Regions from separate parts of the Streptomyces sp. NPDC088387 genome, predicted to be linked through region 2. Evidence: predicted binding sites of a transcription regulator. Region 2 holds the regulator's gene; the other holds the start of a gene.
What was found. Region 2 encodes HspR, which represses chaperone genes until heat shock. Its sites were predicted from a motif close to TTGAGNNNNNNNNNCTCAA; they were not measured.
Positions count from the first base shown of each region.

Region 1: lon (endopeptidase La) is a predicted target of HspR. The motif match lies at 1,457-1,475, and genes of this name have one in related genera.

Region 1 covers NZ_JBIVNC010000010.1:137,460-140,869, reverse strand. The annotation lists gene ACIQAC_RS26180 (hypothetical protein) at 1-490, opposite strand, end outside; gene ACIQAC_RS26175 (GNAT family N-acetyltransferase) at 615-1,289, opposite strand; gene lon (endopeptidase La) at 1,498-3,410, shown strand, end outside.
Region 2 covers NZ_JBIVNC010000003.1:487,539-490,948, forward strand. The annotation lists gene dnaJ (molecular chaperone DnaJ) at 2-1,198, shown strand; gene ACIQAC_RS10395 (heat shock protein transcriptional repressor HspR) at 1,204-1,653, shown strand; gene ACIQAC_RS10400 (substrate-binding domain-containing protein) at 1,984-3,090, shown strand; gene ACIQAC_RS10405 (LuxR C-terminal-related transcriptional regulator) at 3,406-3,410, shown strand, end outside.

The DNA.
Region 1 (3,410 bases), on a different contig from region 2:
CCCGGTTCATGGTCTCCCAGACCTTGCGGGCGGCGCCCCCGAAGCCCGCGAGCGGATACAGCGGAATACCGAAGGCGAGGCAGATCATGCCGGTGATCAGCGTCGAGCGGCCGCCGCCGACGAGCACCACCCCGTCGACCTCGCGCAGCGACCGGTAGAAGCTCACCTGCCAGTCGCCGTCCGGCTCGTGCCGTACGTCGAACACCTCGGGCCGGTCGTCGCGGTGCGGGAAGTCGGTCCGGCCGTCGTCGTAGGGCGGCCGGACCTGGACGGCGCCGGGCGGCAGGTCGTCCCGGGTCAGAAAGCCGGTGACGACGTGGTTCTCGATGAACTGCGGCTCGCTGGAGTAGACGATGATCCGGCATCCGCTCGCGGCCAGTTCCGCGCCGATCTCCTCGCACGCCGTCAGCGCGGCCCCCGGGTCGGTCAGCGGCGGATCGAAGCTCCGTCCGGGATCGGCGCTCCCCACCACAGCGATCAACGGCCCCATTGGTCATCCCCCCTGCGCCCGGTTCAGGACATGCCGGGCGCGCAGGGGTTGCATTCCGTCGGTCACCGCCCTGCAAACGGGCTTCGGGCACGGGTGTACGGGTGCGGGATGCGCCGGCGCCGGGTCAGGCGGCGGTGACCCTGTTCCCGTCCCCCACGAACCTGGCGCTCGTCAGGGGCGCCACCACCCGCCAGCCCAGCGACTCGTACAGCGCCCGGCCCTCCGGTGTGCCGCCGAGTACGGCGGTGTGGGCGCCCTGCCCGGCCGCCGCGCGGTGCAGCGTGCGCATGACGAGGCTGCCCAGGCCCCGGCGCCGGTGGTCCGGATCCGTCTCGACCTGGTCGACGACCGCGGTCGGGCCGGTCGGCGCGATCTGCCCGCGTGCCGCGAAGGAGCCGTCCGCCGCCGTGACCAGCACCCGCGTCACCCCGCCCTGCTCCCACTCGCGCAGCCGGTACCCGTCGGGAAGGGGCCGCTCGCGGGCCGCGTCCGTGCCGGGCAGCCGGACGGACATCAGACAGCCGGGCTCGGGGTCGATCCACCAGCCGCCGTCCAGCCACGGTCCGACCCGGTCGGGAGCCGCGAAGACCTTCAGCCAGACCCCGCGGCCGAGTACGGACCCCGCCACCTTCCGTACGGTCTCCTCCTCCACGGCGTCGCCCGTGGCCCCCAGCACGTGCCGGGTCACGTGTGCTGCCTGGCCGACGTCGATCGTCCAGCCCCACGGCTCGGCCCGCGGCCGTGCGGCCCCGCGCGACACGACCCACCCGGCGATCCAGGCCCGTACGGTCTCGTCCATCGATCCCCCTGTAATGGCTGAAGATGGCCGGAGTCTATTACGTGCGACGGGTGGGCGTGGCCCGGAATCGATCCGTCCCGGCGGGCGTTCTCCAATGTCACCAGGGGTGCGCGGAGTGATCGCTCAGAGCGAACACCGGCTGGGGAACATTCCGGGGCTCACGAGCATTGAGTCGGCATAACTCAACTTGACTGCCTAAGGGGAGATCATGGCTGCTGAGTCCACGGCGTTCACACCGCTCACGTTGCCCGTGCTGCCGCTCGACGAAGAGGTCGTGCTGCCCGGGATGGTGGTACCGCTGGACCTGAACGACGCCGATGTGCGCGCCGCGGTGGAGGCCGCCCAGGCCGCCGCCCGCTCGGAGCCCGGGAAGCCCCGGCTGCTCCTGGTGCCGCGCATCGACGGTGTGTACGCGACCACGGGTGTGCTCGGCACGGTCGAGCAGGTCGGCCGGCTCGCCGACGGTGACCCGGGCGCCCTGATCCGGGGACGTGGCCGCGTGCAGATCGGCGCCGGCACCACCGGCCCGGGTGCCGCGCTGTGGGTGGAGGGCACACGGATCGACGAGACCGTGCCCGACCCGCTGCCGGGCAGCGTCACCGAACTGGTCAAGGAGTACAAGGCACTCGCCACCAGCTGGCTGCGCAAGCGCGGCGCCTGGCAGGTCGTGGACCGCGTCCAGGCCATCGACGACGTGTCCGCCCTTGCCGACAACTCCGGTTACTCGCCCTACCTGACCACCGAGCAGAAGATCGAGCTGCTGGAGACCGGCGACCCGGTCGCCCGTCTGAAGCTCGCCACCCAGCAGCTGCGCGACCACCTCGCCGAGCAGGACGTCGCCGAGACCATCGCCAAGGACGTCCAGGAGGGCGTCGACAAGCAGCAGCGCGAGTTCCTGCTGCGGCGCCAGCTGGAGGCCGTGCGCAAGGAACTGCGCGAGATCAACGGTGAACAGGACGGCGAGGAGTCCGACGACTACCGGACCCGCGTCGAGGCCGCCGACCTTCCCGAGAACGTCCGCGAGGCCGCGCTCAAGGAGGTCGACAAGCTGGAGCGGTCCAGCGACCAGTCGCCCGAGGGCAGCTGGATCAGGACCTGGCTCGACACCGTCCTCGAACTCCCGTGGAACGAACGGACCGAGGACGCCTACGACATCAAGGGCGCCCAGCGGGTCCTCGACGCCGAGCACGCGGGCCTGGAGGACGTGAAGGAGCGCATCACCGAGTACCTCGCGGTGCGCAAGCGCCGCAACGACCGGGGACTCGGTGTGGTGGGCGGCCGGCGCGGCGGTGCCGTCCTCGCGCTCGTCGGCCCGCCCGGCGTCGGCAAGACCTCGCTCGGCGAGTCCGTCGCGCACGCCATGGGCCGCAAGTTCGTCCGCGTCGCCCTCGGCGGCGTCCGCGACGAGGCCGAGATCCGCGGCCACCGGCGTACGTACGTCGGCGCGCTGCCCGGCCGGATCGTGCGCGCCATCAAGGAGGCCGGGTCCATGAACCCGGTCGTGCTCCTCGACGAGATCGACAAGGTCGGCTCCGACTTCCGCGGCGACCCCGCCGCGGCCCTCCTGGAGGTGCTGGACCCGGCGCAGAACCACACGTTCCGCGACCACTACCTGGAGGTCGAACTCGACCTGAGCGACGTGGTGTTCCTCGCCACGGCCAATGTGCTCGACGCCATCCCGGAGGCCCTGCTCGACCGTATGGAGCTGGTCCGCCTCGACGGCTACACCGAGGACGAGAAGGTCGTCATCGCCCGCGACCACCTGCTGCCCCGGCAGCTGGAGCGCGCGGGTCTCGACAAGGACGAGGTCACCATCGACGAGAGCGCGCTGCGCAAGCTCGCCGGCGAGTACACCCGCGAGGCGGGCGTCCGCAACCTGGAGCGGTCCGTCGCACGGCTGCTGCGCAAGGTCGCGGCCGAGCACGAGCTGGGCGAGCGGAAGCTGCCGTTCACCGTCACCGACGGCGAACTGCGGGACCTGATCGGCCGGCCGCACCACGTGCCCGAGTCCGCGCAGGACCCGGCCGAGCGGCGGACGGCGGTGCCGGGTGTCGCGACCGGGCTCGCGGTCACCGGCGCGGGCGGTGACGTCCTCTTCGTCGAGGCGTCCCTCGCCGACCC
Region 2 (3,410 bases):
GATGAGCACCAAGGACTTCATCGAGAAGGACTACTACAAGGTCCTCGGCGTCCCCAAGGACGCCACCGAGGCCGAGATCAAGAAGGCCTACCGCAAGCTCGCCCGCGAGTTCCACCCCGACGCCAACAAGGGCAACGCCAAGGCGGAGGAGCGGTTCAAGGAGATCTCCGAGGCGAACGACGTCCTCGGCGACCCCAAGAAGCGCAAGGAGTACGACGAGGCGCGGGCGCTGTTCGGCAACGGCGGGTTCCGCCCGGGGCCGGGCGGCGGCGGCAACTTCAACTTCGACCTGGGTGACCTCTTCGGAGGCGGCGCCCAGGGCGGCGGCGGAGCGGGTACCGCCGGCGGGGCCGGTGGCTTCGGCGGCGGCCTCGGTGACGTCTTCGGCGGGCTGTTCAACCGCGGCGGCGCCGGACCGGGTACGCGTACGCAGCCCCGGCGCGGCCAGGACATCGAGTCCGAGGTCACCCTCAGCTTCACGGAGGCGATCGAGGGCGCGACGGTCCCGCTGCGGATGTCCTCGCAGTCGCCCTGCAAGGCCTGCTCGGGCACCGGCGACGCCAACGGCACACCGCGCGTGTGCCCCACGTGCGTGGGCACCGGGCAGGTGGCACGCGGCTCGGGCGGCGGTTTCTCGCTGACCGACCCGTGCCCGGACTGCAAGGGCCGCGGCCTGATCGCGGAGAACCCGTGCGAGGTCTGCAAGGGCAGCGGACGGGCCAAGTCCTCGCGGACGATGCAGGTGCGCATCCCGGCGGGGGTCAACGACGGGCAGCGGATCCGGCTGCGCGGCAAGGGCGCCCCCGGCGAGCGCGGCGGCCCGGCGGGCGATCTGTACGTGGTGGTGCACGTCGACACGCACCCCGTGTTCGGCCGCAGGGACGACAACCTCACGGTGACCGTCCCCGTGACGTTCACGGAGGCGGCGCTCGGCGGCGAGGTCAGGGTCCCGACCCTGGGCGGACCGCCGGTCACCCTCAAACTGCCGCCGGGCACACCCAACGGCCGGACCATGCGGGCGCGCGGCAAGGGCGCGGTCCGCAAGGACGGCAGCCGCGGCGATCTGCTGGTCACCGTGGAAGTGAGTGTCCCGAAGGACCTTTCGGGGAAGGCTCGTGACGCGCTGGAGGCGTATCGCGAGGCTTCCGCGGGTGAGGATCCGCGGGCGGAGCTGTTCCAGGCCGCGAAGGGAGCTTGATCGGAATGGACGGTCGTCGACGCAACCCGTACGAACTGACCGAGGAGACCCCGGTCTACGTCATCTCGGTGGCGGCCCAGCTCTCCGGCCTGCACCCGCAGACGTTGCGCCAGTACGACCGGCTGGGCCTGGTCTCCCCGGACCGCACCGCCGGCCGGGGCCGCCGCTACTCGGCCCGCGACATCGAACTGCTCCGCCAGGTCCAGCAGTTGTCGCAGGACGAGGGCATCAACCTCGCCGGCATCAAGCGCATCATCGAGCTGGAGAACCAGGTCGCGGCGTTGCAGGCGAGAGCCGCCGAGTTGCAGGCCGCGCTCGACGGGGCCGCGGCGACGATGCGGCAGCGCGAGGCCGCGGTGCACGCGTCGTACCGCCGGGACCTCGTGCCGTACCAGGAGGTCCAGCAGACCAGCGCGCTGGTCGTGTGGCGTCCGAAGCGGCCGCAGTCGGACTGAACCCGGTTCGACTTCTTTGCGAACCGACACCGGTTCTTCGCGCACCGACACCGGCAGGGCCGGGGAGGCGATGTCCTCCCCGGCCCTTGCTCGTGTCACCGGAGCCGCCCGGCGCCTCGCCGGTCCCCATGAACTCCCGGAGAGTGGAGGGACGATGAAGGCCGTCCGTATAGGCTTCCGCTGCGTCTTCACGAGCTAAACGGAACGTGATGTTGCACTCTCGTTAAGTAGTATCGCTTGACGCCGACCGCGCCCGCCGCGTTGGCTTTTCAGTCACCTGGGTTGTGTTGTGTCACCCGCGTCCCGTCCGCAATGAAGTGAGACCCCGAAATGCGTCGTATCGCCATATCCGTGGCCACGTCCTCGCTGATCCTCTCGCTCGCCGGCTGCGGCGTCCTGGGGGCGACCGGGGACAGCGATGACGCCACCCCGACGAAGGGGAACGACATCACGGTCGGGCTGCTCCTGCCGGAGAAGGCCAACACCCGCTACGACAAGTTCGACCACCCCATCTTCGAGAAGAAGGTGGCCGCGCTCACCCGGAACCAGGGCACGGTCCAGTACGCCAACGCGGACGCCAGCGCCCCGACGCAGGAGACCCAGCTCCAGCAGATGATCGACGACAAGGTCGACGTCATCGTGCTGGACGCCGTGGACGCGCACGCCATCGCGGGCGGTGTGCAGAAGGCCAAGGACGCCGGAATCCCGGTCATCGCCTACGACCGGCTCGCCGAGGGCCCGATCGACGCGTACATCTCCTTCGACAACGAACTCGTCGGCGAGGTCCAGGGCCGTTCGCTGCTGGAGGCGATCGGCAGCGGCGCCGACAGCTCCGACAAGATCGTCATGATGAACGGCTCGCCGACCGACCCCAACGCCAAGCAGTTCAAGCAGGGCGCGCTGGAGGAGCTGGAGGGCCAGGTCACCGTCGCCCGGTCCTACGACACCAAGGACTGGAAGCCGGAGAACGCCGAGGCCAACATGGCCGAGGCGATCAAGGAGATCGGCGCGGACAACATCGCCGCCGTCTACTCCGCCAACGACGGTATGGCCGGCGGCATCATCAAGGCCCTGGAGGACGCGGGCGTCACCGACCTGCCGCCGATCACCGGCCAGGACGCCGAACTGCCCGCCGTACAGCGGATCATCTCCGGCGAGCAGTACATGAGCGTGTACAAGTCCTACCCGCAGGAGGCCGAGGCGGCCGCCGAGATGGCGGTGGCCCGCGTCCAGGGCAGGGACATCCAGTTCGACGCGCTGACCCGCGACCGGGTCGACAGCCCCACGGCCAAGGACATTCCGTCCCAGCTCGTCCCGGTGATCGCGCTGACGCAGGAGAACATCGAGGACACCGTGATCGCCGACGACATCTTCAAGGCGTCGGACATCTGCACGGCCAAGTACAAGGACGACTGCGCGGCGCTGGGCCTCAACTAGCCGCCGCCGTGCCCCCGTAGTCCTTGCGTGTGGGGCCGGCGCGCGCCGGCCCCGGCACTCCTTCCGTGCCCCGTACCACCGTCATCCTGCTGCACAGGAACGTACGGAGGAGGGGAAAAACCCCCGCAGAACGGCGGATTCCAGCGGCCCTTCACCGAGGAGCCGTGTTGCGGAGCAGGTCCCGGCCGCGCATAGTTGCGGAGCCGGGGGGTCTCGTCGGTGCCGGCATCCCGTGCCCGCCCGGGGCCCGTCGGCGGACCGGGCCGAGGCCCGTCGACGGACACGGAGAGGCTGGAACCGGGGGTGGAATGGGCCATGGC